Regions from separate parts of the Streptomyces sp. SCPE 10 genome, predicted to be linked through region 4. Evidence: riboswitches for the same ligand, from Rfam matches in the RefSeq annotation. Region 4 holds a riboswitch; each other region holds the start of a gene.
The links. Region 4 has a riboswitch for cyclic di-AMP ahead of ACSP97_RS18950 (M23 family metallopeptidase). Riboswitches for the same ligand answer to the same signal wherever they lie in the genome.

Region 1: linked by a shared signal. The riboswitch ahead of ACSP97_RS15305 (transglycosylase family protein) and the one ahead of ACSP97_RS18950 (M23 family metallopeptidase) in region 4 are both predicted to bind cyclic di-AMP.
Region 2: linked by a shared signal. The riboswitch ahead of ACSP97_RS26495 (M23 family metallopeptidase) and the one ahead of ACSP97_RS18950 (M23 family metallopeptidase) in region 4 are both predicted to bind cyclic di-AMP.
Region 3: linked by a shared signal. The riboswitch ahead of ACSP97_RS20945 (transglycosylase SLT domain-containing protein) and the one ahead of ACSP97_RS18950 (M23 family metallopeptidase) in region 4 are both predicted to bind cyclic di-AMP.

Annotation. Positions count from the first base shown of each region.
Region 1 is NZ_CP197069.1:3,277,316-3,284,292, reverse strand. It holds gene ACSP97_RS15320 (nucleoside triphosphate pyrophosphohydrolase) at 1-272, shown strand, start outside; gene ACSP97_RS15315 (cytochrome P450 family protein) at 385-1,671, shown strand; gene ACSP97_RS15310 (transglycosylase family protein) at 1,881-2,987, shown strand; cyclic di-AMP (ydaO/yuaA leader) riboswitch at 3,171-3,340, shown strand; gene ACSP97_RS15305 (transglycosylase family protein) at 3,344-4,081, shown strand; gene eno (phosphopyruvate hydratase) at 4,395-5,681, shown strand; gene ACSP97_RS15295 (FtsB family cell division protein) at 5,807-6,283, shown strand; gene ACSP97_RS15290 (DUF501 domain-containing protein) at 6,330-6,869, shown strand; gene ACSP97_RS15285 (Ppx/GppA phosphatase family protein) at 6,866-6,977, shown strand, end outside.
Region 2 is NZ_CP197069.1:5,727,153-5,734,129, forward strand. It holds gene ACSP97_RS26480 (DNA gyrase/topoisomerase IV subunit A) at 1-928, opposite strand, end outside; gene ACSP97_RS26485 (M16 family metallopeptidase) at 1,360-2,754, shown strand; gene ACSP97_RS26490 (M16 family metallopeptidase) at 2,772-4,142, shown strand; cyclic di-AMP (ydaO/yuaA leader) riboswitch at 4,363-4,525, shown strand; gene ACSP97_RS26495 (M23 family metallopeptidase) at 4,538-5,281, shown strand; gene ACSP97_RS26500 (GntR family transcriptional regulator) at 5,504-6,190, shown strand; gene ACSP97_RS26505 (HPr family phosphocarrier protein) at 6,526-6,807, opposite strand.
Region 3 is NZ_CP197069.1:4,505,307-4,512,283, reverse strand. It holds gene ACSP97_RS20950 (polyprenyl synthetase family protein) at 1-956, opposite strand, end outside; cyclic di-AMP (ydaO/yuaA leader) riboswitch at 1,489-1,697, shown strand; gene ACSP97_RS20945 (transglycosylase SLT domain-containing protein) at 1,701-2,186, shown strand; gene ACSP97_RS20940 (HAD family hydrolase) at 2,216-3,028, opposite strand; gene fahA (fumarylacetoacetase) at 3,326-4,546, shown strand; gene ACSP97_RS20930 (M56 family metallopeptidase) at 4,753-5,691, shown strand; gene pntB (Re/Si-specific NAD(P)(+) transhydrogenase subunit beta) at 5,769-6,977, opposite strand, start outside.
Region 4 is NZ_CP197069.1:4,071,177-4,078,153, reverse strand. It holds gene ACSP97_RS18960 (PrsW family intramembrane metalloprotease) at 1-1,180, shown strand, start outside; gene ACSP97_RS18955 (aldo/keto reductase) at 1,226-2,170, opposite strand; gene ACSP97_RS18950 (M23 family metallopeptidase) at 2,244-3,305, opposite strand; cyclic di-AMP (ydaO/yuaA leader) riboswitch at 3,315-3,481, opposite strand; tRNA gene ACSP97_RS18945 (tRNA-Met) at 3,796-3,869, opposite strand; gene ACSP97_RS18940 (NAD(P)H-binding protein) at 4,003-4,857, opposite strand; gene ACSP97_RS18935 (TetR/AcrR family transcriptional regulator) at 4,945-5,541, shown strand; gene ACSP97_RS18930 (dihydrofolate reductase family protein) at 5,602-6,765, opposite strand; gene lspA (signal peptidase II) at 6,762-6,977, opposite strand, start outside.

The DNA of each region.
Region 1 (6,977 bases), 790 kb from region 4:
AGCGGCGCAGCTCGGTCACCGAGGGCATCCCCCTCGGCCAGCCCGGCCTGGCCCTCGCCGCCAAGCTGGCCTCCCGCGTCCGCACCGCCGGGCTGGACGTCCCCCTGCCCCAGGGTGAGGGCATCGGCTACGAGCTGCTGGCCCTCGCCGCCCGCGCCGAGTCCGCCGGCACCGACCCGGAGACGGCCCTGCGCGCGGCGGCCCGCACCTACCGGGACGCGATCCGAAGGGCCGAGGGAGTGGACCCGCGGGAGGACGAGGACCCGTCGTGAGCGCCCCGGCGGCGCCGGACCGGCCGCTCCCGTCACGGCGCGGGCACCGGCGGAGGCGGGGCCCCGGGCCGGCGGTGGCACGCCGCCCGGGCGGGCCGGATACCGTCGAGGAGTGACCGACCAGCTTCGCCCCGACGACACCGTTCCCGCCGCCCCCGAGCTCTTCACCTGGGAGTTCGCCGCCGACCCCTACCCCGCGTACGCCTGGCTGCGCGAGCACGCGCCCGTGCGCCGGACGCGGCTGCCCAGCGGGGTCGAGGCCTGGCTGGTCACCCGGTACGCGGACGCCCGGCAGGCGCTGGCGGACCAGCGGCTGAGCAAGAACCCGGCCCATCACGACGAGCCCGAGCACGCCAAGGGCAAGACCGGCATCCCGGGCGAGCGCAAGGCCGAGCTGATGACGCATCTGCTCAACATCGACCCGCCGGACCACACCCGGCTGCGCCGGCTGGTCAGCAAGGCGTTCACGCCCCGCCGCGTCGCCGCGTTCGCGCCCCGGGTCCAGGAGCTGACCGACCGGCTCATCGACCGGTTCGCGCAGCGCGGCAGCGCCGACCTCATCCACGAGTTCGCCTTCCCGCTCCCCATCTACGCCATCTGCGACCTGCTCGGCGTCCCGCGCGAGGACCAGGACGACTTCCGGGACTGGGCGGGCATGATGATCCGGCACGGCGGCGGGCCGCGGGGCGGGGTGGCGCGGTCGGTGAAGAAGATGCGCGGCTACCTCGCCGAGCTGATCCACAAGAAGCGCGAGGCGCTGCCCGCCGAGCCCGCGCCCGGCGAGGATCTGATCTCCGCCCTCATCCGCGCCTCCGACCACGGTGAGCACCTCACCGAGAACGAGGTCGCGGCGATGGCCTTCATCCTGCTCTTCGCCGGCTTCGAGACCACCGTCAACCTCATCGGCAACGGCACCTACGCCCTGCTCACCCACCCCGGTCAGCGCGACCGCCTCCAGGACGCCCTCGCCCGCGGCGACGACGAGCTGCTGGCGACCGGGGTGGAGGAACTGCTGCGCTACGACGGCCCGGTGGAGCTGGCCACCTGGCGGTTCGCCACCGAACCGCTCACCATCGGCGGGCAGCGGATCGAGCCGGGCGACCCGGTGCTCGTCGTGCTGGCCGCCGCCGACCGGGACCCGGAGCGGTTCGCCGACCCGGACGTGCTGGACCTCGGCCGCCGGGACAACCAGCACCTCGGCTACGGGCACGGCATCCACTACTGCCTCGGCGCCCCGCTCGCCCGACTGGAGGGCCAGAGCGCGCTGGCCACCCTCTTCACCCGGCTGCCCGACCTGCGGCTGGCCGCCGACCCGGCCGAGCTGCGCTGGCGCGGCGGGCTCATCATGCGCGGTCTGCGCACCCTGCCCGTGGAGTTCACCCCGCCGGGCGACCGGTAGCCCGGACCATGAAACGGAGTGGCCCGTTCCGCGCTGGAGGAAGGATGTGTGACGGAGCGGAGGGCAAACCTTCCACGCTGTGATCTTCGCGTGATCCGCGCGGCATGAACTTGTGACAAGTGATCGAGTGCGGCTACGTTCACCCCTCAGCGTGGCGAACCGGCACCACCCGCCGCGCCGGCCCCCGCAGTCGCACGAAAGGCTTCCGCATGATCTCCGGGAACGGTCGTCACCGCCGCCCCCGTCAGGCTCCGGCCCTCCTCGTCGCGGCGGGCGTGACCGGCTCCGCCATCGCCATCCCGCTGCTCGGCGCCGCAAGCGCGCACGCGGCCGACGGCACCACCTGGGACAAGGTCGCCGGCTGCGAGAGCGGCGGCTCCTGGAGCGCCGACACCGGCAACGGCTACTACGGCGGCCTCCAGATATCCCAGGACGACTGGATCCACTACGGCGGCACCCGGTACGCCTCCAGCGCCGACCAGGCCAGCCGCTCGCAGCAGATCGCCGTGGCCGAGAAGATCCTCGCCGACAAGGGCACCCTGCCCTGGGCCACCTGCGCCCTGCTGTCCGGGCTGACCCCCAACTCCGGTTCAGTGGACGTCGATCCGGGCGTCGGCGGCAACGGCCAGGGCGACGGCACGACCGACCCCTCCGGCCCGCCCGACGCCTCGGCCCCCTCCGGTACCCCGAGCGGCGGCCAGGACACCACCCCGAGCGGATCCGGCACCGGCTCCGGCAGCGGCGCCCACGACGGCGGCTCCGGCTCCGGCGCCTCCTCCTCCGCCGACCCGTCCACCTCCCCGTCCACCTCCCCGTCCACCGGTTCCGACGCCGGCACCGGCACCGGCAAGCACACCGGCAAGCACGCGGCCCCGCACCCGGGCGCCTCCCACGGCTCCACCGGCGCTCCCGGGACCGGCGGCACCGCCCCGGACCCCACCGCCCCCTCGGCGCCCACCGGCACGGTCACACCCGCCCCGACCGCCGACGACCCGGACAATTCCCGGCAGGACGTCGGCTCTTGGAGCCTGGTCGACACCGGAGCCCTCGGCGGCGGACGGCACCGCGGCGGCACCGCGGACGAAAGCACGGCGACCGGACAGGACGGCTCCGACTCCGGGCGGCACGCCTCCCGCGAGCCGGGCACGTACACCGTCCGCGAGGGCGACTCGCTGAGCACCATCGCCGACTCCCTTGACGTGCACGGCGGATGGCATGAGCTCTACTCCGCGAACAAGAAGGTCGTGGGCGCCGACCCGAATCACATCACCGCCGGTCAGACCCTGAAAGTCGGTGACGAAACGGGCGCCCGCTAGGGCGAGTTGACGCCCCACTTGATCGTCAAATGTCCGCTTTGGCGAAAGTGTGGGATGAGTCTCAGAAGCCCTGATCGTCTTTGAAATTCCGCGGATCGCGTGGCTACGGTCATGACCGCTCGTCACCACGAGCCCCGGCGGCCGCAACGCCTAATCCTGCCAGCGGCTGCCCGGGAACAGTCGTCGCGTCAAGCGCCGCAGGCAGGAGCGGGGGACCCAAGGTAAGTGCCGGGCCCGGCAGTTGATGCCGGACCGGCTCGGGGTGAAGCCACGCCTCCCACGGGAGGGGTGGCCGGGCAACTCAACCGGCCCGAACCCGACAGCTCACCTCGCAGGCGTCGGTGAGGGGATCGTTCATGCTGTTTTCCGGCAAGGGCAAGCACCGTCGTCCGTCCAAGGCCGTCCGCGCCGTCACGCTCGCCGGTGTCACCGGTGCCGCCGTCGCCGCCCCGCTGATGGCGGCCGGCAACGCCTCCGCCGCCACCACCTCCCAGTGGGACACGGTCGCCCAGTGCGAGTCCGGCGGCAACTGGTCCATCAACACCGGCAACGGCTACTACGGCGGTCTGCAGTTCTCCGCCTCCACCTGGGCCGCGTACGGCGGCACCGCCTACGCCCCCACGGCCGACAAGGCCGGCAAGGCGCAGCAGATAGCCGTCGCCGAGAAGGTCCTGGCCGCACAGGGCAAGGGCGCCTGGCCGGTCTGCGGCACGGGCCTGTCGAGCACCCCGTACAACGGCTCCGCGCCCACTTCCGGCTCCTCCTCGTCGCACACGGGCACCTCCACCCGCTCCACCGACGAGCAGGCCGCCACCCGCTCCACCCAGCGCACGGCCCCGTCCACCACGGGCAAGTCCACGGGCGGCTCCACCGGCTCCTCGGCGAGCGGCGCGGGCAAGACCGTCACCACCCCGACCGGCAAGAAGGTCAAGAAGGGCGACGGCGAGTACAAGGTCGTCACCGGCGACACCCTCAGCTCCATCGCGGCGAAGCACCACGTGGCCGGCGGCTGGCACAAGCTGTTCGAGCTGAACAAGGACATCGTCGACAACGCCGACCTCATCTACCCGGGCCAGCAGCTGCACCTGAAGTGACCCCCGGCGGCTGACGGCCCCGCCCGGCGGGCCCGCCCCCAAGGGTCCGCCCCCGTCCCCACGGGCTCCCCGCCCCGGCGCGTTCTCCCCCGTACGCGCCGGGGCGGGGTCGTTCGTTTTCCCGCTCTTTCGCCGGGTCTCATCCGCGAACCCCTTTGTTCCGCGGGTGAACAATGGGTACCGTCTGCATGTCCCTCCCGTCCACGGGACGGTCGGTCGGTGGCCGACGACCCCTGGACGGTTAGGCTCTAGTCGCAAGGCACAGCCGTAAGGCAGACCGCCCCGCACTTCCAGCGTCACATCCAAGAAGGAGATGCTCGTGCCGTCCATCGACGTCGTCGTAGCCCGGGAAATCCTGGACTCCCGAGGCAACCCCACGGTCGAGGTCGAGGTCGGCCTCGACGACGGCAGCACCGGGCGTGCCGCCGTCCCGTCCGGCGCCTCCACCGGCGCCTTCGAGGCCATCGAGCTGCGCGACGGTGACCCCAACCGTTACCAGGGCAAGGGCGTCGAGAAGGCCGTCCTCGCCGTCATCGAGCAGATCGGCCCGGAGCTGGTCGGCTACGACGCCACCGAGCAGCGGCTGATCGACCAGGCCATGTTCGACCTGGACGCCACCGACAACAAGGGCTCGCTCGGCGCCAACGCCATCCTCGGCGTCTCCCTGGCCGTCGCGCACGCCGCCTCCGAGGCGTCCGACCTGCCGCTCTTCCGCTACCTGGGCGGCCCCAACGCGCACCTGCTGCCGGTGCCGATGATGAACATCCTGAACGGCGGCTCGCACGCCGACTCCAACGTGGACATCCAGGAGTTCATGATCGCCCCGATCGGCGCGGAGTCCTTCTCCGAGGCGCTGCGCTGGGGTGCCGAGGTCTACCACACCCTGAAGAAGGTCCTGAAGAGCAAGGGCCTGGCCACCGGCCTCGGCGACGAGGGCGGCTTCGCGCCGAACCTGGGCTCCAACCGCGAGGCCCTGGACCTCATCCTGGAGGCCATCAAGGAGGCCGGCTACGCCCCCGGCGAGCAGATCGCCCTCGCGCTCGACGTCGCCGCCTCCGAGTTCTACAAGGACGGCAAGTACCTCTTCGAGGGCAAGGAGCGCTCCGCCGCCGAGATGACGGAGTACTACGAGGAGCTGGTGGCGGCCTACCCGCTGGTCTCCATCGAGGACCCGCTGTTCGAGGACGACTGGGCCGGCTGGAAGGTCATCACCGACAAGCTCGGCGACAAGGTCCAGCTGGTCGGCGACGACCTGTTCGTCACCAACCCCGAGCGCCTCGCCCGCGGCATCGAGGAGGGCACCGCCAACGCCCTGCTGGTCAAGGTCAACCAGATCGGCTCGCTGACCGAGACCCTGGACGCCGTCGAGCTGGCCCAGCGCAACGGCTTCAAGTGCATGATGTCGCACCGTTCCGGCGAGACCGAGGACGTCACCATCGCCGACCTGGCCGTCGCCACCAACTGCGGCCAGATCAAGACCGGCGCCCCGGCCCGCTCCGAGCGCGTCGCCAAGTACAACCAGCTGCTGCGCATCGAGGAGATCCTGGACGACGCCGCGGTGTACGCCGGCCGCAGCGCCTTCCCGCGCTTCAAGGGCTGAGCCACCCGGCCGGTCCCGCCCCCCGTCGGGCCGGGACTTGGCCAGTCGTACGTACGTCCCCGTACCCGGTCCCGTACCGTGTCCGGGGACGTACGCACGTGTGAAAGGGGAGGCGGAGAACCGACATGGCCGTCAAGGACCGGGACCGTTTCTCCACCACGACCAGGCTGCGGCTGCTGGGCGAGCAGACGGCGGCCCGGGTCTACCGCTCGCAGACCAAACGGCAGGCCCGCCGCTCGCGGCTGACCGGCCGGGCGGCGCTGCTCGCGCTGGTGCTGTGCTCGCTGGTCGTCGCCCTCGCCTACCCGATGCGGCAGTACGTCTCCCAGCGCGCCCAGATCTCCGACCTCCAGCGGCAGGAGACCGAGGCCCGCCAACGCGTCGAACAGCTGCGCGACCTCAAGGCTCGCTGGCAGGACGACGCCTACGCCGAGCAGCAGATCCGCAAGCGGCTGCACTATGTGAAGCCCGGCGAGACCGGGTACGTGGTCGTCGATCCGGGCGCGGCCCGGCAGTCCCGCGTCGATCTGAGGGCCGCCCACCGGCCCTGGTACACCAACATCTGGGACGGGGTCGACAAGTCCGACGCCTCCGACCAGTGACCGGCCCCGTGCCGGTGACCCACAGAAAGCCAGTCTGAAAGCAGTCATGGAAACCCCTCCGCCGCCCACTCCGCGCACCGAGCCCACCGACGCGGACGTCGAGGCGTTCAAGCAGCAGCTGGGCCGTCCCCCGCGGGGCCTGCGGGCCATCGCACACCGCTGCCCGTGCGGTCAGCCGGATGTCGTGGAGACGGCGCCCCGTCTGCCCGACGGCACGCCCTTCCCGACGCTGTACTACCTGACGTGCCCCAAGGCCGCCTCGGCCATCGGCACGCTGGAGGCGAACGGCGTGATGAAGGAGATGACCGAGCGCCTCCAGAGCGACCCGGAGCTGGCCGCCGCCTACCGGGCCGCGCACGAGGACTACATCCGGCGCCGGGACGAGATCGAGGTGCTGCGGGACTTCCCGAGCGCCGGCGGCATGCCGGACCGGGTGAAGTGCCTGCACGTCCTGGTCGCCCACTCGCTGGCCGCGGGTCCGGGCGTCAACCCGCTCGGCGACGAGGCGCTCGCGATGCTGCCGCAGTGGTGGCGCAAGGGCGCGTGCGTGACGTTCGAGCAGGAGCCGAAGGGGGAAGCGCAGTGACCCGTGTCGCCGCCGTCGACTGCGGTACGAACTCCATCCGCCTGCTGGTCGCGGACGTGGACCCGGCGACGGGCGAACTGGTCGACCTGGACCGCCGGATGACCATCG
Region 2 (6,977 bases), 1.7 Mb from region 4:
CGCGGTCGGTGAGGTCCTTGACGTCCGCGATGCCCTGGACCTTCTTGGCGTTGACCAGGTCCTTGATCTTCGCGATGACCTTCTCCGGGCCGACCGCGAACGGCAGTTCGGTGATCACCAGGCCCTTGCGGCGGGCGGTCACGGGCTCGACCGAGACCGTCGCGCGCATCTTGAACGTGCCGCGGCCGGTCGCGTACGCGTCCCGGATGCCGTCCAGGCCGACGATCCGGCCGCCGGTGGGCAGATCGGGGCCCGGGACGTGCTTCATCAGCGCGTCCAGGTCCGCGTTCGGGTGCCTGATCAGATGGCGGGCGGCGGCGACGACCTCGCGCAGATTGTGCGGCGGCATGTTCGTGGCCATGCCGACCGCGATGCCCGAGGAGCCGTTGACCAGCAGGTTCGGGAAGGCGGCGGGCAGCGCCACCGGCTCCTGCTCCTGGCCGTCGTAGTTCGGCGCGAAGTCGACCGTGTCCTCGTCGATCGACTCGGTCATCAGGCTCGTCGCCTCGGCCATCCGGCACTCGGTGTACCGCATGGCGGCCGGCGGGTCGTCGTTGCCCAGCGAACCGAAGTTGCCGTGGCCGTCGACCAGCGGCACGCGCATGGAGAAGGGCTGGGCCATGCGCACCAGGGCGTCGTAGATCGACGCGTCGCCGTGCGGGTGCAGCTTGCCCATGACCTCGCCGACGACACGGGCGCACTTCACATAGCCGCGCTCGGGGCGCAGGCCCATCTCGTTCATCTGGTAGACGATCCGGCGGTGCACCGGCTTGAGACCGTCACGGGCGTCCGGCAGGGCGCGCGAGTAGATGACCGAGTACGCGTACTCGAGGTAGGAGCCACGCATCTCGTCCACGACGTCGATGTCGAGGATCTTCTCCTCGTACGAATCGTCGGGCGGCGGGGTCTTCGTGCTGCGGCGGGCCATCGCTGCCGGCTCCTCCTGATCTGGTCGCTCGCCTTCGGGGCGCGCACCCTTCGGCTCGCTCTTGCTGAAGCGGTTGACGGATCTGTCGCGGACCATTGTGGACCGGGGCACTGACAAGCCGGGCCGCGACCCGGTCCACGAGCCGTCCCCGGCGGGCTCCACGACCCGTCCGCGAACGGCCCCCGACCCTGCCGCGTCCGGCCGCGGGGCCGGACGGCGCTCCGCCCGGCCCCCTGTCCGCACCCCGGCCCGCGCGGCTCGCCCGGCGCCCCGGGCGATCACGGATCCGGGTCCGACGCAGGCTACGCGATCCGCTGTGGGCGTACGTGCCGCGGGAACTTCGCCGGGGCCTCGCACGCTTTGCATACAGTGGCAGGAACGGCAGGAAAAACGCGGTTTCCACAACCGCCTCCGCTCGCGAAGGGACGTACATGCCCATGGGTCACACGACCACAGCCGAGGCAGGCTCCGGGGGCCTGACAGCGACCGAGCACCGCCTGGCCAACGGTCTGCGCGTGGTGCTCTCCGAGGACCACCTGACCCCCGTGGCGGCCGTCTGCCTTTGGTACGACGTCGGCTCCCGCCACGAGGTCAAGGGGCGCACCGGCCTGGCCCACCTTTTCGAGCACCTGATGTTCCAGGGCTCGGGGCAGGTCAAGGGCAACGGCCACTTCGAACTGGTGCAGGGCGCCGGCGGCTCGCTCAACGGCACCACCAGCTTCGAGCGCACCAACTACTTCGAGACCATGCCCGCCCACCAGCTGGAGCTGGCGCTCTGGCTGGAGGCCGACCGCATGGGCTCCCTGCTGACCGCCCTGGACGACGAGTCCATGGAGAACCAGCGGGACGTCGTGAAGAACGAGCGCCGCCAGCGTTACGACAACGTTCCCTACGGAACGGCCTTCGAGCGGCTGACCGCCATGTCGTACCCCGAGGGCCACCCCTACCACCACACGCCGATCGGCTCCATGGCGGACCTGGACGCGGCCACCCTGGAGGACGCCCGCCAGTTCTTCCGCACCTACTACGCGCCGAACAACGCGGTGCTCTCCGTGGTCGGCGACATCGACCCCGAGCAGACGCTCGCCTGGGTGGAGAAGTACTTCGGCTCCATCCCGGCCCACGACGGCAAGCCCGCGCCCCGGGACGGCTCCCTGCCGGACGTCATCGGCGAGCAGCTGCGCGAGGTCGTCGTCGAGGAGGTCCCGGCGCGCGCCCTGATGGCCTCCTACCGGCTGCCGCACGACGGTACGCGCGCCTGCGACGCGGCCGACCTCGCCCTGACCGTCCTCGGCGGCGGCGAGTCCTCCCGGCTCTACAACCGGCTGGTGCGCCGCGACCGCACGGCCGTCGCGGCCGGCTTCGGCCTGCTGCGCCTGGCCGGCGCGCCCTCCATGGGCTGGCTGGACGTGAAGACCTCCGGCGACGTGGAGGTGCCGGTCATCGAGGCCGCCATCGACGAGGAGCTGGCCCGGTTCGCCGAGGAAGGCCCCACCGCCGAGGAAATGGAGCGCGCCCAGGCCCAGTTGGAGCGCGAGTGGCTGGACCGGCTCGGCACGGTCGCGGGCCGCGCCGACGAACTGTGCCGCTACGCCGTCCTGTTCGGCGACCCGCAGCTCGCCCTGAACGCCGTGCCGCGCATCCTGGAGGTGACCCCGGAGGAGGTCCGGGAGGTCGCCAAGGCCCGCCTGCGCCCCGACAACCGCGCGGTCCTGGTCTACGAGCCCAAGTCCCCGGAGAACGTCGAGGACGCCGACCTGCCCGAGGACCCCGAGTCGGAAGCCACCGTAGAGGCCGGGAACGAGAACGAGGAGACGGCCAAGTGACCGAGCAGCTCGCCACCATGGACTTCCACCCCCGGCCACAGCCCGGCGAGGCCAGGCCCTGGGCCTTCCCGGCCCCCGAGCGCGCCGCGCTCGACAACGGCCTGACCGTGCTGCGCTGCCACCGCCCCGGCCAGCAGGTCGTCGCGGTGGAGGTGCTGCTCGACGCGCCCCTGGACGCCGAGCCGGCCGGCCTGGACGGCGTGGCCACCATCATGGCGCGCGCCTTCTCCGAGGGCACCGACCGGCACTCCGCCGAGGAGTTCGCCGCCGAGCTGGAGCGCGCGGGCGCCACCCTCGACGCGCACGCCGACCACCCCGGCGTCCGGCTCAGCCTGGAGGTCCCCGCCTCCCGCCTGGCCAAGGGCCTCGGCCTGGTCGCCGACGCGCTGCGGGCTCCCGCCTTCGCCGAGAGCGAGATCGAGCGCCTGGTCCGCAACCGCCTGGACGAGATCCCGCACGAGCTGGCCAACCCCGCCCGCCGTGCCGCCAAGGAGCTGTCCAAGGAGCTGTTCCCGGCGGCCTCGCGCATGTCCCGGCCGCGCCAGGGCACCGAGGAGACCGTCGAGAAGATCGACGCGCCCGCCGTGCGCGCCTTCTACGAGCGCCATGTGCGCCCCGGCACGGCCACCGCCGTGGTGGTCGGCGACCTCACCGGCATCGACCTGGACGCGCTGCTCGCCGACACCCTGGGCGCCTGGACCGGCACGCCCGGCGAGCCCCGGCCCGTGCCTGCGGTGACGGCCGACGACACCGGACGCGTCGTCATCGTGGACAGGCCCGGCGCCGTCCAGACGCAGCTGCTCATCGGCCGGATCGGCCCGGACCGGCACGACCGGGTGTGGCCCGCCCAGGTGCTCGGCACCTACTGCCTCGGCGGCACCCTCACCTCCCGCCTGGACCGCGTGCTGCGCGAGGAGAAGGGCTACACCTACGGGGTGCGCTCCTTCGGCCAGGTCCTGCGCTCCGCCCCGGACGGCACCGGCGCGTCGATGCTCGCCATCAGCGGCTCCGTGGACACGCCCAACACCGGCCCCGCCCTCGACGACCTGTGGAAGGTGCTGCGCACCCTCGCGGCGGAGGGCCTGACCGACGCCGAGCGGGACGTCGCCGTGCAGAACCTCGTCGGGGTCGCGCCGCTGAAGTACGAGACCGCGGCGGCCGTCGCGAGCACCCTCGCCGACCAGGTCGAGCAGCACCTGCCCGACGACTTCCAGGCGACGCTGTACCGGCAACTGGCCGCCACGGGCACGGTGGAGGCGACCGCGGCCGTCGTCAACGCCTTCCCGGTGGACCGCCTGGTGACCGTCCTGGTCGGTGACGCTGCGCAGATCAAGGCGCCGGTCGAGGCGCTGGGCATCGGCGACGTCACCGTGGTGGCGGCCGAGTAGCGGCAGTAACGGCACACAGGGGACGGGGCCCTGGCGACCTACGGGTCGTCAGGGCCCCTGTTGTTCCACTCTCTCCCTCAGATGTCCGAATTGGGGCGGAGGTTGCCCGTCTGCCCTGTGGGATGCGCTACAAAAACCCCGATCTGTTTGGGAATCGGGAGCCGGTCCGCATAGCTTCGTCCAGGCTGTTCGTCGGGCAGTGCGCCGCACCCGCGGCACCGGGCAGCCATCGCCGAGTCCCCGTACGGCGCGAGCCAGGGGAGCCGGGGACCCACACGTCCCTGGGGTGAATCGGGCACCCGCGCGTGACGCGAGGGAGCCCGTAGGAGACCTTCCTGCTCCGAACCCGTCAGCTAACCCGGTAGGCGAGAGGGAAGGAAAGGACCAGCCACTCCATGGCGTTCATGTGCGCCACCGGGAAGCACCGCAAGCCCGGCCGGGTCAAGCGAACCACCGCCCAGGCGGCCGGCGTCGCGGCCCTGACGACCACCGGCGTCATCGGCACCCTCGCGGCCTCTCCGGCGCTCGCCGCCGAGCGCCCCGCGGAGCAGACCGGTCTCACCCCCGTACTCGCCGCGAGCGACGACGTCGCCCAGCAGATCGACGCGCAGGCCAGCGCCCAGCAGCGGGCCGCCGAGCGCAAGGCGGCCCAGGAGGCCGCTGCCAAGCGGGTGGAGGAGGCGCGCGAGGCGGAGGCCCGCGCCGCCCGCGAGGCCGAGCGCAGGCGGCTGAACGCCTTCGTCGCCCCGATCGCGCACTCCTACGTGTCCACCGGCTACGAGGCCAGCAGTTCGCTGTGGTCCTCCGGGTCCCACACCGGCATCGACTTCCACGCGGCCAGCGGCACCCCGGTGCACGCGGTCGGCGTCGGCACCGTCGTCTCCACCGGCTGGGGCGGGGCGTACGGCAACCAGATAGTGATCCGCATGGCCGACGGCATGTACACCCAGTACGGCCATCTGTCGTCCATCGGCGTCACGGTGGGCCAGCAGGTCACCGCGGGCCAGCAGATCGGCCTGTCCGGCGCCACCGGCAACGTCACCGGTCCGCACCTGCACTTCGAGGCGCGCACCAGCCCCGACTACGGCTCGGACGTCGACCCCGTCGCCTACCTGCGCAACCACGGCGTGGACGTCTGACGAGCCCGCACGCCCCCGCACGGCATCCGAAGCCCCGGCCACCGAGCCGGGGCTTTCGCCTTTCCCGCGGTGTTCCGGTCGCCGTTGTCCAAAAAATATCCCCGGATTCCGGCCCGCCGTCGGAAAAGGCGGCGCGGTGGAATAGAGTCACCGGAATAGAGTCATGGGAAAAACGCGTCCGTCGTCGGCGTCGTGTCGCGGGGATCAAGGCGGAGGTCGGTCATGCGTATTCCGGCGCAGTCGGTGTGCACGGCGATCCGGGACGACATCGTCGCCGGCGTCCTGGAACGCGGCGGCCGTCTCACCGAGGAGGTGCTGGCCCGCCGCTACGGGGTCTCGCGCGTCCCCGTGCGCGAGGCGCTGCGCACCCTGGAGGCGGAGGGCTTCGTGGTGACGCGCCGGCACGCGGGCGCCTGTGTGGCCGAACCGAGCGAGCAAGAGGCCGCCGACCTGCTGGAGATGCGCCTGCTCCTGGAACCGCTCGGCGCCGCCCGGGCCGCCCGGCGGCGCACCGGGGCGCACCTGAAGGTGCTGCGCGGGCTGGTCAGGCTGGGGCAGGAGCGCGCCAGGCGGGGCGACAGCGAGGAACTGCGCGCACTGGACGGCTGGTTCCACGAGACGCTGGCCCAGGCCTGCGGCAGCCCCTCGCTGACCTCCACCCTCCTCCAGCTGCGCCACAAGATCGCCTGGATGTACGTGCTCGACGCGCCGTCGGACCCGGTCGGCACCTGGGCCGAGCACGGCGCGATCGTGGACGCGGTGGCGCGCGGCGACGGAGCGCGCGCCCGCGCGGTGACCGCGCTGCACGCCGAGCGGGCGGCGGCCGAGCACCGGCTGCGCGTGCCCGGTGGCGCCGAGCGTGTGAGGACTTCGCAACATGCCGTAAACATGTCCGGCGCACAGAATTAACACGGGTGCCGTATACAAAGGGGTGGGTATTTCGTGGGCCGGTATTCCCCTATTTCTTCGGTGCCGTTAATTACCGACCCGGGTGAATGGGGTGGGCGTTCCGTCGTGAAAACGCCGGAAATCGCGAAATACGCCTCCGTGCGCCCACCGCACCGGCGCGGTCGCCCGTACCCGTCTTGCCCGACCGGCGTCGTGCGGTCGGGGCGGCAGCGGGGCGGCCCGCCACCCTGCCCGGTCCGAGCCGGCGGACCGGCCCGGACCGGGCGTCACGGCAGTGCAGAACCGGGCGTCACGCCACCGCGCCGAAGCCCGGTTCCTCGAAGGTCCGATGCCGCTCAGACGGTCTCGGGCAGCTCTTCCAGACCCTCGGCGACCAGCTTGGCCAGCCGGTCCAGGGCGGCCTCGGCGCCCTCGGCGTCGGAGGCGAGCACGATCTCCTCGCCGCCCTGGGCGCCCAGACCCAGGACGCCGAGCATGCTGGCCGCGTTGACCGGGGTGCCACCGGCCTTGGAGATCGTCACCGGGATGCCCGCGGCCGTCGCGGCCCGGACGAAGATGGAGGCGGGGCGGGCGTGGAGGCCCTCGGCCCAGCCGACGTTGACGCGGCGCTCAGCCATGTGTTGCTGCCCTTCACTCTTCAAGGTTGTCTAGACCAGTCTTCCATATGGTGAACCATGCCTGGAGAGGGGCTGCGCACCCCCTCCACGGTGCCGTCGTGACCGCCCCTCGGCCCGGCGGCCGTCTCCACAGACTGCCCCGCGCCGTTGCCGGACGCTAGCCGTACTCT
Region 3 (6,977 bases), 430 kb from region 4:
TCGCACTCCCGCAGCGGTGCCAGCGCGGCGCGCGCCTCCTCGGCGTAGCGCACGGTGTCCCGGCGGGCCTGCTCCAGGGCCGGGTGGGCGCGCAGCGCGGCCAGCGCCTCGGCGTGCCGGGCGTCGTCGCTGAGGTCGGAGTCCAGCAGCTCGCACAGGGCGATGTCCTCGGGCAGGCCGAGCCGGGCGGCGCGCTCGCGCAGCCGGAGCACGGGGAGGGTCGCGATGCCCTCGCGCAGGTCGGTCCCGGGGGTCTTGCCGGACTCGTGGGAGTCGGAGGCGATGTCCAGGTAGTCGTCGGCGAGCTGGAAGGCCACGCCGAGCCGCTCGCCGTACTGGGTGAGCACGTCCACGACCGTCTCGTCGGAGCCGGACATCATCGCGCCGAACCGGCAGGAGACCGCCACCAGGGAGCCCGTCTTGCCGCCGAGCACGTCCAGGTAGTGCTCCACCGGGTCGCGGCCGTCGGTGGGGCCCGCGGTCTCCAGGATCTGGCCGGTGACCAGCCGTTCGAACGCGAGGGCCTGCACCCGGACCGCCTCGGGGCCGAGGTCGGCGAGGATCTGGGAGGCGCGGGCGAAGAGGAAGTCGCCGGTGAGGACCGCGACGGAGTTGCCCCAGCGGGTGTTGGCGCTGTCCACGCCCCGGCGTACGGCGGCCTCGTCCATGACGTCGTCGTGGTACAGCGTGGCGAGGTGGGTCAGCTCCACCACCACGGCGGACGGCACCACACCGGGCGCGTAGGGGTCGCCGAACTGTGCCGCGAGCATCACGAGCAGCGGCCTGAACCGCTTCCCGCCGGCCCGTACGAGGTGCTGCGCGGCCCCGGTGATGAACGGGACCTCGCTCTTGGTGGCCTCTAGCAGGCCTTCCTCGACAGCCGCCAATCCGGCCTGGACATCGGCTTCGAGAGCCTGGTCCCGCACGCTCAGCCCGAACGGCCCGACGACGGTCACGAGGGGTCTCCTGTCTGCTGGTGTCTGCTGGCGATTACACGGTTTGTCGATAGGTCGCTGCCATCACTCAAGTCAGCGTATCCGGTCCGGTTTCGATCACCGATAGCGCCCACCCGTCCAGCCCGGGCGGTATCGGAGCACATCCGGCACCCCTTCGATCGGATGAGAAGAACGGACATTTTTCGACTTAACAGGAAAATCCGAGCTTCGTCGCGAGCCCGGAGGTGAGCGGAGTACCCGGTCCACCCCACCGAGGGACGAATACCCGGAATCCCCCATGCCCGATTTAACACAGTTTGCCATTTGGTGAATTGGGCCACACACACCCCCTGCCCCCGACCGGCCGCCCGAGACCCCCTTCCCCCTTGCCGCGTAAGCGAGTTGAGCGTTGACAATCGCAAAGGATCAAGTACCCCATAGGGCAATGATCAAGGTCAAATGCCACATCGCATGAATCCGGCACTTGTTCCCGACATGTGCTCTCGCATACGTTCCCGACCCATCGGGCGGACGCCGAATCCTGCCGCCGCCCGTACACCCATCAACGAACTCATTCGTACGGCAGGAGCGGGGGACCCAGGTAAGTCGCCGGACCGGACGACACACGTGACGCGGCACATGCCGCGACACGCGGTCGCACCGGGACGGCTCGGGGTTAAGCCGTGCCTCTCGCGGGGCACGGCCGGGCACCTCCCCGCCCGAACCCGACAGCTCACCTCGCAGGCGTAGGAGAGGAACGTCCCCATGCCTGCTGCCGTTCAGTCGCGCCGCACCCGCACCAACCGCGTCGTCCGTATGCTCGCCGTCGCCGGCACCGGCGCCGCCGTGATCGCCATGCCGCTCGTGGGCGCCGCCAGCGCCTCCGCGGCCACCGCCACCACCTCGGCCGCCGTCACCACCGCCGGGTACCCGAACAACCTCGACGGCTGGATCCGCGAGTCCCTGGCGATCATGAGCCAGAAGGGCATCCCGGGCTCCTACAACGGCATCTACCGCAACATCATGCGCGAGTCCTCGGGCAACCCGAACGCCATCAACCTGTGGGACTCCAACGCCGCCAAGGGCATCCCGTCCAAGGGCCTGCTCCAGGTGATCGACCCGACCTTCAACACGTACCACGTGGCCGGGACCTCCTGGAACATCTACGACCCGGTCGCCAACATCACCGCCGCCTGCAACTACGCGGCCCACCGCTACGGCTCCATGGACAACGTCAACAGCGCCTACTGACCGGCGCCCGGCGGGCCGACGACACCCCGTCAGCCCGCCGGGAACAGTCTTTCGAGGACGACGGCGATGCCGTCGTCCTCGTTCGACGCGGTGACCTCGTCGGCCACCGCCTTCAGCTCCGGATGGGCGTCGGCCATGGCGACCCCGTGCGCCGCCCACCGGAACATCGGGACGTCGTTGGGCATGTCGCCGAAGGCCAGCGAGCGTTCCGCGGCGATACCGAGCCGCTCGGCGGCCAGCGCCAGACCGGTCGCCTTGGTCACCCCGCACGGCTGGAGCTCCACGGTCCCCGGACCCGACATGGTGACCGTGGCCAGCGGGCCCACCACCGAGCGCGCCACCGCCGCCAACGCGTCGTCGGACAGGGTGGCGTGGCGCAGCAGCACCTTGCTGATCGGCGCCCCCCACAGATCGTCGCGCCGGCCCACCCGCACCGCGGGCAGCGTCGGATGGGGCATCCGGTAGCCCGGCTCGGTCAGCGTGAGCCCGTCCACCCCGTCCTGGTCGACGGCCGCGTACACCTGCCCCACCTCGGCCTCGATCTTGCCGAGCGCGGCCTCGGCCTGCTCCCGGTCCAGCCGCACCGACCACAGCAGCCGGTCGGCCCCGGCGTCGTAGACCTGCGCCCCCTGTCCGCACACCGCGAGCCCCGTGCAGCCGAGGGCCGCCAGCAGCGGCCGCACTCTGGGGGCCGGACGGCCGGTCACCACCAGGTGCCGGGCGCCGGTCCGGGCCGCCCGCGCAAGCGCCGAAAGCGTGCGCTCGGAGACGGTGTCGTCGCCGCGCAGCAGCGTCCCGTCCAGGTCGGTGGCGATCAGTGCGTACGCGGGGGAGGGTGCCATGAGCAGAGAATACGGATCCTCCGACTCCGCCGACTCATCCGTCGGCGCGCGTACTTGCGTGCCGACCGCCCCCAAGTGCGCGCGGTGGCGCCCCTGATGGGGACCGGCCGCGGGCCGCGGGCCGGACGTACCGCCGGGCGCGGAGCACGGTCCGGGTACCCGGACCGGTCGATCGGGGCACGCCGGGGCGGCGACCCCCGGCGGGCACTGCCCAAGAGGCGCGTCGCGGCCGTAACGTGTGGCCGATCACGTGGAACAGCGCCATGCATGGCCCGGATGAGAGCGAGGCAGCACCCCATGCCCCCCTTCGACGTCCCCGAGGGCGACCCCTTCGGTCCGCACAACCTTCCCTATGGCGTGTTCTCGCCCTCCGGCAGCCGGGAGCGCCGGGTCGGCGTCCGGCTCGGGGACCAGGTCCTCGACGCGGGCGCCGCGGCCGCCGCCCTGGGCTCGCCGCACCACGCACTGCTCGCCCGACCCACCCTCAACCCGCTGCTCGCGGCGGGCCGCGCCGCCTGGTCGGAGGTGCGCGCCGCGCTCACCTCCTGGGTCACCGACCCCGCGCACCGCGAGACCCTGGAGCCGCTCTTCCACCCGCTGTCCGAGGTGGACCTGCACCTGCCCTTCGAGGTCGCGGACTACGTCGACTTCTACGCCTCGGAGAACCACGCCCGCAACGTCGGCACGATCTTCCGCCCGGACGCCCCCGACTCCCTCACCCCCAACTGGAAGCACCTGCCGATCGGCTACCACGGCCGCGCCGGCACCGTGGTGGTCTCGGGCACGGACGTCGTACGGCCCTCCGGGCAGCGCAAGGGCCCCGCCGACCCGGCGCCCGTGTTCGGGCCGTCGATCCGGCTGGACATCGAGGCCGAGGTCGGCTTCGTCGTGGGCGTGCCGACCGAGCTGGGGACCCCGGTCGCGCTCGGCGACTTCCGGGAGCACGTCTTCGGGCTGTGCCTGCTCAACGACTGGTCCGCGCGGGACATCCAGGCCTGGGAGTACGTGCCCCTCGGCCCGTTCCTCGGCAAGTCGTTCGCGACCTCGGTGTCGGCGTGGATCACCCCGCTGGAGGCCCTGGAACACGCGAGGACGGCCCCGCCCGAGCGCACCCACCCGCTGCTCCCCTACCTGGACGACGCCGCCCCCGGCATCGAGCCCGGCGGCTACGACCTGCGGATCTCGGTCGCCGTCAACGGCCACGTGGTGGCCGAGCCGCCGTTCTCCACCATGTACTGGACCGCCGCGCAGCAGCTCGCCCAGATGACGGTCAACGGCGCCTCGCTGCGCACCGGCGACCTGTACGGCTCGGGCACCGTCAGCGGGCCCGACGAGCACCAGCGCGGCTCGCTGCTGGAGCTGACCTGGAACGGCCGTGACCCCCTCGACCTCCCCGACGGCAAGCGCGCCTTCCTGGAGGACGGCGACGTGGTGACGCTGTCGGCGTGGGCCCCCGGCCCGAACGGGACCCGCGTCGGGCTCGGCGAGGTCACCGGGCGGATCGTGCCGTCGGTCTGATCCGGCACCGGGCGCCGCGCGCGGGTGCCGGATCGGGACGGTCCGTGTTCCGGTACCTGACTCCCGGCGCCCCTCTTCGTCATACTGGCGGGGACAGGCACCACGTCCCGGCGGGCGCCCGCGCGCACCGCCCCTCGCCGCACCACCCGTACCCGCACCGCCCCTTTCCTTCCCGCCCCTCTCGGACCAGGAACCGGAGCCCCGGCATGACCGTCTGCCTGCTCCTGCTGAGCGTCGTCGCCCTGACGGCGGCCGTACCGGCACCGCGCGCGCTGACCCGGGCCGACTGGCCCGAACGGGAACCCGTGGTCGCGCTGTGGGTGTGGCAGTGCCTGGTCGCCACCGTCCTCCTGTGCTGTGTGGCCGGGCTGACCCTCGGCGCCGCGGCCGTCTTCCGCACCGTGCGCGACCATGTGTTCGCTCCCGCGCCGCCCGCCGTCACGGCCGCCTACGACCTCTCCGCGGCCCCGGTGTGGGCCGCCCTGCTCACCGTGGGGCTGGCCTGCGGGGCCGCCTGGACGACCGCGATGCTCGGCCGGGAACTGGTCGAGGTCCGCCGCAGCCGGGGCCAGGCCCGGGCCCAACTGCGGGAGCGGGCGCCGGAGCTGCCGGCCGGGCTGCGGGCCGCGCGCGGCCCGATGCTGGTCCTGGAGGACGAGTACCCGGACGCCTGGTGGATGCCGGGCCACCCCCCGCAGCTGGTGGTGACCACCGGGGCGCTGCACCGGCTCACCGGCCATCAGCTGGACGCCGTCCTCACCCATGAACGCGGCCACGCGCGCGCCCACCACGACTGGCTGCTGCACCTGTCCGCCGCGCTCGCCGCGGGCTTCCCCCGGGTGCCGCTCTTCGCGCACTTCCGCGACCAGACGCACCGTCTGGTGGAACTGGCCGCCGACGACGCCGCCTCCCGCCGCTGCGGCCATCTGACCACCGCCCTCGCGTTGATCGAGCTCAACCAGCACCGGGGCGTCCTGTCCTGCGCCTCCAGCCGCCGGCTGCTGGGCGAGCGGGTGGACCGTCTGCTGGAGCCGCCCCCTCGGCTGCTGCGCCGCCACCGGGCCCTGACCACCACGGTGGCCGCGCTGGTGCCGCTCCTGCCGCTGCTGATCACCTTCGCGCCGGGGCTGACGGCGCTGTCCTGAGCCGGACGTGACGAGGGCCCGGCGACGTGGACCACCGGGCCCTGACGAGGTGTCAGGCGGGCAGGGGCCCGGCCGGCCTACACCGCGGCGTGCACCGTCCGGGCCGCGGAGAGTGCCCCGACGATGTCGTCGACCCGTGTCTTGGCGTCGCCGAAGAGCATCTGGGAGTTCTCCCGGAAGAACAGCGGGTTCTGCACGCCCGCGTAGCCGGTGGCCATGGAGCGCTTGAAGACGACGACGTTCTTCGCCTCCCAGACCCGCAGCACCGGCATGCCGGCGATCGGGCTGGCGGGGTCCTCGGCCGCGGCCGGGTTGACGGTGTCGTTGGCGCCGATGACCAGCACGACGTCGGTCGCGGCCAGGTCGTCGTTGATCTCGTCCATCTCCAGCACGATGTCGTAGGGCACCTTCGCCTCCGCCAGCAGCACGTTCATGTGCCCGGGGAGCCGCCCGGCGACGGGGTGGACGCCGAAGCGGACGTCGACACCGCGCTCGCGCAGCAGGCGGGTCAGCTCGGCCACCGGGTACTGCGCCTGGGCGACGGCCATGCCGTAGCCCGGCGTGATGACCACGCTCGACGCGGTGGCCAGCAGTTCGGCGGTCTCCTCGGCCGAGATCTCGCGGTGCTCGCCGTGCGCGCCGCCGTCGGAGGCCGTGGCCTCGATGCCGAAGCCGCCGGCGATGACCGAGATGAACGACCGGTTCATCGCCTTGCACATGATGTAGGAGAGGTAGGCGCCGGAGGAGCCGACCAGGGCGCCGGTGACGATCAGCAGGTCGTTGTCGAGCAGGAAGCCCGAGGCCGCCGCGGCCCAGCCGGAGTAGCTGTTGAGCATCGAGACCACGACCGGCATGTCACCGCCGCCGATGGAGGCGACCAGGTGCCAGCCCAGGGCCAGGGCGACCAGGGTGATCAGCCCGAGGACGAGCGTGCCCGTGGCGTCGGTCCGGTCGTGGGAGACGACGATGTAAGCCGCGGTGAGCCCCGCGAAGACGACGAGCGCGCCCACGTTGATGAGGTTCTTGCCCGGCAGCATCAGCGGGGCGCCCTTGATCCGCGCCGACAGCTTGAGGTTGGCCACGATCGAACCGGTGAAGGTGACCGCGCCGATGAAGATGCCGATGGCGATCTCGGCGTTGTGGATGTGCCACAGCGAGATCGGCGACTCGGACGGTGCGCGGGCCAGCAGGCCCTCGCGGTGGCCGACCCAGCCGATCAGCACGGCGGCCAGACCGACGAAGGAGTGCAGCAGCGCGATCAGCTCGGGCATGCCGGTCATCCGGAC
Region 4 (6,977 bases):
GCCCTGGCTGGTCACCGCGTTCCGCTGGCTGGACCGGGTGGCCCCCTTCCCATGGCGCAACCTGGTGTTCGCGTTCTGCTGGGGCGCCTTCGCGGCGGCGCTCATAGCCATCGTCGCCAACAGCTTCGCGACCAAGTGGATAGCCACCTCGACCGCCGACCCGGCGAGCGCCAACACCCTCGGCGCCACGGTGATAGCCCCGATCGTCGAGGAGTCCGCGAAGGCCGCGGCCGTGCTGCTGGTCTTCCTCTTCCGCAGGCGCGACTTCACCGGGATCGTGGACGGGATGGTGATAGCCGGGATCACCGCCACCGGCTTCGCGTTCACCGAGAACATCCTCTACCTGGGCACCGCCTTCGGGACCGACCAGCTCACCGGCGGCCACGGCATCGTCTCCGTCACCGCCGCCACCTTCTTCGTGCGCATCGTGATGTCCCCGTTCGCGCACCCCCTGTTCACCACCTGCACCGGCATCGGCTTCGGCGTCGCCGCGCTGAGCGGCCCGCACCAGCGGGCCCGGCGGCTGCTGGTGCCGCTCGGCGGGCTGCTGCTCGCGATGTGCATGCACGCCCTGTGGAACGGCTCCGCCACCTTCGGCCAGTTCGGCTTCCTCGCCGTCTACGGCATGTTCATGCTGCCCGTGTTCGGGCTGCTGACCTGGCTCGGGATCTGGACCCGGCAGCGGGAGCTGCGCACCGTGCGCGAGGAGCTGCCCGTCTACGTCCTGGCCGGGTGGCTGGGTCCGGCCGAGCCGTTCGCCCTGGGCTCGATGCGGGCACGGCGGATGGCCCGCGACTTCGCCCGCCACCACGGCGGCCGGGCCACGGCGCGTGCGGTGGCCCGGTACGAGACCGAGGCCACCGCGCTGGCGCTGCTGCGGCGGCGGGGGCGGCGCGGCCGGGCCGGCGCCGGCTTCGTCGCCCGCGAGCGGGAGCTGCTGGACGAGCTGTGGCAGCGCCGGGACGCGGCCCGGCCCGCGCTGGAGTACGCGGCCCGCACGGCGGCCCCGGCACCGACGCCCTGGGCCCCGGCACCGTACAACCAGGGGTACGGACCGGGGTGGGGCGGCCCCGGACACGGATACGGCGGACCCGCACAGGGCGGCCCCGGGCACGGCGGGCCCGGGTACGGCTACCCGGCGGCGCCGTACGCCACGTCGTACAACCCGTACCGGACGTGACGCCGCCGGGACCCCCGGGACCTCCCGGAACCCCGCTGCCGCCGGCTACGCCGAGGCGTCCGTCAGCTTCTTCAGCTCCTCGTCCGTCAGCTTCAGTTCGCCGACGCCCAGCAGGGCCGGGAGCTGGTCCAGCGTGCGCGCCGAGGCGATCGGGGCGGTGACCGTCGGCTGGGCGGCCAGCCAGGCGAGGGCGACGGTGGCGTGCGGTGCCTCGTGGGCGGCGGCGATCTCGTCGAGGGCGGCGAGGACCTTCTGGCCGCGCTCGGTCTCCGCGTAGTCCGCGGCCCGGTTGGCGCGGGCGCTGTCCACCTTCCGGCCGGGCCGGTACTTGCCGGTGAGGAAGCCGGCGGCGAGGGCGAAGTACGGCACGCAGGACAGGCCCTCACGGGCGACGAGGTCCTGGAGCGGGCCCTCGTAGGTGTCGCGGGAGACCAGGTTGTAGTGGGGCTGGACCGCCACGTAGCGGGCCAGGCCCTCACGGGTGGAGAAGTCCAGGGACTCCCGCAGCCGCTCGGCGCTGATGTTGGACGCGGCGATCTGCCGCACCTTGCCGGCCTTCACCAGCTCGTCCAGGGCGCCGATGATCTCCTCCACCGGCACGTCAGGCTGGTCGAAGTGGGTGTAGTAGAGGTCGATGTAGTCGGTGCCCAGGCGGGCGAGGGAGGCGTCGGCGGCGGCCTTGATGTTGGCCGCGGACAGGCCCGGGTACTGCGGGTGCTGGCTGACCTTGGTGGCGATGACGACGTCGGAGCGGTTACCGCGGGCCTTGAGCCACTTGCCGATGACGGTCTCGGACTCGCCACCCTGGTGACCCTCCACCCAGGCGGTGTAGACGTCGGCCGTGTCGACGAAGTTGCCGCCCGCGGCCGTGTAGGCGTCCAGGACGGCGAAGGAGGTCTGTTCGTCGGCGGTCCAGCCGAACACGTTGCCGCCCAGGCAGAGCGGGAAGACCTCGAGGTCGGAAGAGCCCAGTGTGCGCAGAGAAGTCATGCTCCACCATTACACCCGCGGTGGACGCCCGCGTTCCGCCGCCGGCCCGAAATCGCCACGGGGACCGGTGTGCTCAGGGGGTGAGGCCCTTGTCGCGCAGCCAGGGCGCCGGGTCGACGCCGGTGGCCTGCCCGCCCGGGTGCACCTCCAGGTGCAGGTGCGGTCCGGTGACGTTGCCGGTGGCGCCGACCCGGCCGATGACCTCGCCGGTGGTGACCTTCTGGCCGACCGAGACGTTGATCGAGGACTGGTGGCAGAACCACAGCTCGGTGCCGTCGTCCAGGGTGAGGACGGTGCGGTAGCCGTAGGCACCGGCCCAGCCGGCCTGGGTGATGGTGCCGCCGTGGACGGCCTTGATCAGGGTGCCGGTGGGGGCGGCGAAGTCGAGGCCGGTGTGGTAGCCGGAGGACCACATGGCGCCGGGCTGCCCAAAGGTGCCGGTGATGGTGTACGAGACGACCGGCAGCGTGTACTGCTTGGCCAGCTCGGCCAGCCGCTTGGCCTCGGCGGCCTTCTTGGCGTCGGCCTCGGCCTGCTGCTTGGCGGTGGCGGCCTTGTCGGCGGCCTCCTTCGCGGCCTGGGCGGCCGCCGCGTCGCTCTGCTGCTGGGCGGCGGCGACCATGGCGGCGGTGGCCTTGCTGTCGGCCTGGCCCTGCTGCTGCTCGGCCTGGGCCATGATCCGGTTGCGCAGGGCCTCGCCGGCGCCGGTGGGTGTGCCGTCCTCGGTGGTCTGCCCGATGCCGGTGAGCGCGGTGTCGGTGGCCTGGTGCTTCTCGGCGGAACCGGCGGAGTCGTCGCCGAGCAGGTGCTCCACGGAGGACAGGTGCGGCACCGAGACGGAGGGCAGGTCCGGCATGGAGATGGAGACCGGGGACTTGCCGGTGTTGGCGCTGGCGATGCCGCCCGCGCCGACGGCGGCGATCACACCGACGCCGAGGACGGTGGAGCTGCGTGCGAAGCCGCCGCGCTGCTTGACGACGCGGTGCCGGCCGCGGACCGGGGCGACGGACTCCTCGGTGGGGTTCCACTCCTCCCAGGGGCCCTCGCCCTCGGGGCCGGGGCCGTGGCCGAACGGCTCGGAATCGCGTTGGGCGGGCACGAACGGGGCTTGTGGGGCAGGCCGGTTGGACGCCACGGGGGCGTGCTCCTTTCCTTCCTCCGCCTACCGGGTTAGCTGACGGGTTCGGAGCAGGAAGGTCTCCTACGCGCGTATACCGGCCGTGGACTCGCTGAGTTCACGGTGGTGTCCGCGTGATTCACCCCAAGGTGGTGGTTCCCCGGTTCCCTTACGGGATTCGGCGCGTGCGCACGGAGCCGCCTCGGGTGACGGCTGGGACGACCGCGCTGCGTTATCGAACGTTAATAGACTCGGCCGTCACTTTCCAAGCCGTTCGGCTTGATCATTACGGCTCTGGGGCGTGGACTTACCGCCCAGGGGGCCGCCAAACCGGGCGAGTTGACCGGGGTTCAGGAGTCATCCGGTTTTTGATGGTGACTCAGTTGTTATGCGTACGGCGGTCGCACGGTCACCGTAGGTGATACCTCTTACGGGAGCCGCGGCGACGGCTGCCGGAAAACACTCAGGGCCGGAATCCAGTGCATGGATTCCGGCCCTGAGTCTTCAGTAGCGGGGACAGGATTTGAACCTGCGACCTCTGGGTTATGAGCCCAGCGAGCTACCGAGCTGCTCCACCCCGCGTCGGTGATTCCAGTGTACGCCATGTTCGGGGTGCCGAGCACACGGCTTTGCCGCGGGCCCCCAGGTCCGGGTCACCACCGGGCCGACGGCCCGACCTGCGGCGCGACGCGGTCCGCCGCGACGGCGACCCCGGCTACGGACCCTCCGTGAACGCGGTGGCATGGTCGGCGGCCCACTGGCGAAACGTCCGCGGCGCCGTCCCGAGGATGTCGGCCACCGCGGTGGTGAGGTACGCGGGCTGTCCGACCGCCGCGCTCCACGCGGCGAGCAGCATGTCGACGACCGAGGCGGGCGCCGTGCCCTCCGACAGCCTTCGGAACTCGTCCGGCGTCATCTCCTCGAAGGCGATCCGGCGCCCCAGGGCGTCACCGATGACGTCCACCTGCGCGGCGTGGGTCAGCGATTCGGGGCCCGTGAGGACGTAGTCGGCTCCGACGTGTCCGTCCTCGTGGAGCGTCCGCGCGGCGACGGCCGCGACGTCGCGGTCGTCGACCGGTGCCGTCTCGGCAGCGCCGTACGGCCACCGGACGGTCTCGCCGGCCCGGATCGCGGGTGCCCACCAGGCCAGCGAGTTCGACGCGAACATCCCGGGCCGGATGATCGTCGGTTCGAGTCCGGTCGCCGCGATGAGCCGCTCGATGTCGGCGTGCAGCACGGCCATGGGATTGGGCTGCTGGAAGAAGGGGTGCGGCGTCTGGTGCGGGGAGGAGAGGAAGACGACCCGCCGCACGTGGGCTGCCAGCCGCGCGACGACCGCCTCGGCCGTCTCGGGCGGGGCGGTCCAGACGAGGAGGACCGCACCGGCGCCCTTCAACGCCGGGTCGAGTGACTCGGGCGCGGTGAGGTCGCCGGTGAAGACCTCGGCCTTCGCCGGCAGCGTCGCCGCCGTCTCGGCGCGATGGATGAGGGCGCGGACCGGTACGCCCGCTTCGAGGAGTCGGTCGACGACGACGCGGCCGACCCGGCCCGTCGCGCCGGTCACGAGCACGGGAGGAATGTCTGTCTGATGCACGCCACTCATGAAAACGTTACCCGGTTAAAAAAGCAACTCGGTAACGAATGTTACGGTGGCCAGATGAGCGAGCCGACGGGACTGCGGGCCCGCAAGAAGGAGCGGACGCGCGACGCCATCGGCGACGCGGCCGTCTCGCTGTTCCTGGAGCGCGGCTTCGACCGTGTTTCGGTCAACGACATCGCCGCAGCGGCCGAGGTCTCCAAGCCGACTCTCTTCCGGTACTTCCCCACCAAGGAAGACCTGGTGCTGCACCGGTTCGCGGATCACCAGGGCGAGGCGGCACGCGTCGTACGTGACCGTGAGCCCGGCATCGAGCCGGTGACGGCACTGCACCGGCACTTCCGGGCCGGCCTCGATCGGTACGACCCCGTCACCGGCCTCAACGATCACCCCGAGGTGGTGGCGTTCCATCGGCTGGTGTTCACCACGCCGAGCCTGGCGGGACGGCTCACGCAGTACCGGCTCGAGGACGAGGAAGCACTGGCGAAGGCCCTCGGCGAAGGCATCCGGGCACGCCTGCGAGCCGCGCAGGTGCTCGCGGTCCAACGGGTGCTCGCCCGGACCAACTGGCAGAGGATCGCCGACGGCCGAGCCGCCCGCGACATCCACCCCGAGGCCGTGGCCGACGCCGACCAGGCGTTCGACCAACTGCGGTGACCCGGCGTCTCGGCAGGGCTCCCTGCTGACGGAGCGGCTCGCCCCACGGGGCCGTCCCGATCAGCCGAGCAGATGCCGGTTCGGTGCCTTGGCCAGGGTCTCGTACGCGGGCAGGACGACGACCTCGGCACCCCCGCGGACGAGGACACCGGTGCCGTCGGCACCCGCGACGAAGGTGTCGGGTTCCCGCCAGGCGGTCACCACCCGGCGCACCCCGGCCCGCAGGATCAGCTCGGCGCAGGGCGCGGGGCGGGAGGCGCGGCGGGCGCAGGGCTCCAGACTGCTGTAGACGGTGGCGCCGGGCAGCCGCGGGTCGGCGGAATCGATCTTGGCGAGTGCCGCCTCCTCGGCGTGCACCACCGGGTCGTCCCCCTCCCGGGAGTGGCCGCGGGCCAGCTCGGTGCCGTCGGCGGCGACCACGACCGCGCCGACGCTGAAGGCCGTCTCGGAGGGCGGGCACAGGGCGGCCAGCTCGCAGGCGGTGCGCAGCCAGTGCCGGTCGGCGGCGGCGGGCAGCGGACCGGTGCCGGGCGCGGTGGGCTCGTAGCGCATCAGGACGACGTCCTCGATCCGCCGGGTCTCCACCAGGCGCAGCCGTCCCTCCTGGTAGCGGCCGGGCCCGAACAGCCGCGGGGCCCCCGGGTCGCCGACGATCAGCGGCGCGAGGGCCAGCTGGAGCTCGTCGGCCAGCCCCTGCCGAAGGAGCTGGGTGTGCACGGTGCCCCCGCCCTCCACCATCAGCCGGCCGACCCCTCGCTCGGCGCGCAGATGGCGGAGCAGGGCCCGCCAGTCGAGGTCCGGGCCGAGCGGCACGACGTCGGCGGCGCCGCCGAGCAGCCGGGCGGCCCGCGCGGCGCCCCGATCGGTCGTGTAGACGAGCTTGTCGCCCCCGGTGCGCCAGAACCGGGCGGCGGGGTCGAGATCGCCGGACGCGGTGACGGTGACCTTCAGCGGGTGCTCCGGCCGCCCCTCGGCGAGCCGGGCGGCGCGGCGCTCGGGCGAGCCGACCAGCAGCCGGGGGTTGTCGGCGCGGATCGTGCCGGCGCCGACCAGGAGGGCGTCGGCCGAGGCCCGTACCGCGTCGACCCGGTCGAAGTCGGCCGGCCCGGACAGCAGCAGCCGCTCGGGTCCTGTGTCGTCCAGGCAGCCGTCGAGGGAGACGGCGGCGGACAGCAGGACGTACGGGTACGGCGCGGACTCGGTGAAGGCTCGCTCGGTGCTCATCGGCTCAAGTGTGCGGCCCGCCGGCGCCCGGCCCGTTCCCGGGGAGGGCGCGCGTCCCCCGGTTCGTGTCCGCCGAAGGACAGGACGACGATCAGTACGCCGCCGCAGGTGATCGCCCAGTCGGCGAGGTTCATGACGCTGAAGTCGCGGACCGCCACGAAGTCGACCACCGCGCCGCGCATCCCGCCGGGCGAGCGGAAGAGCCGGTCGGT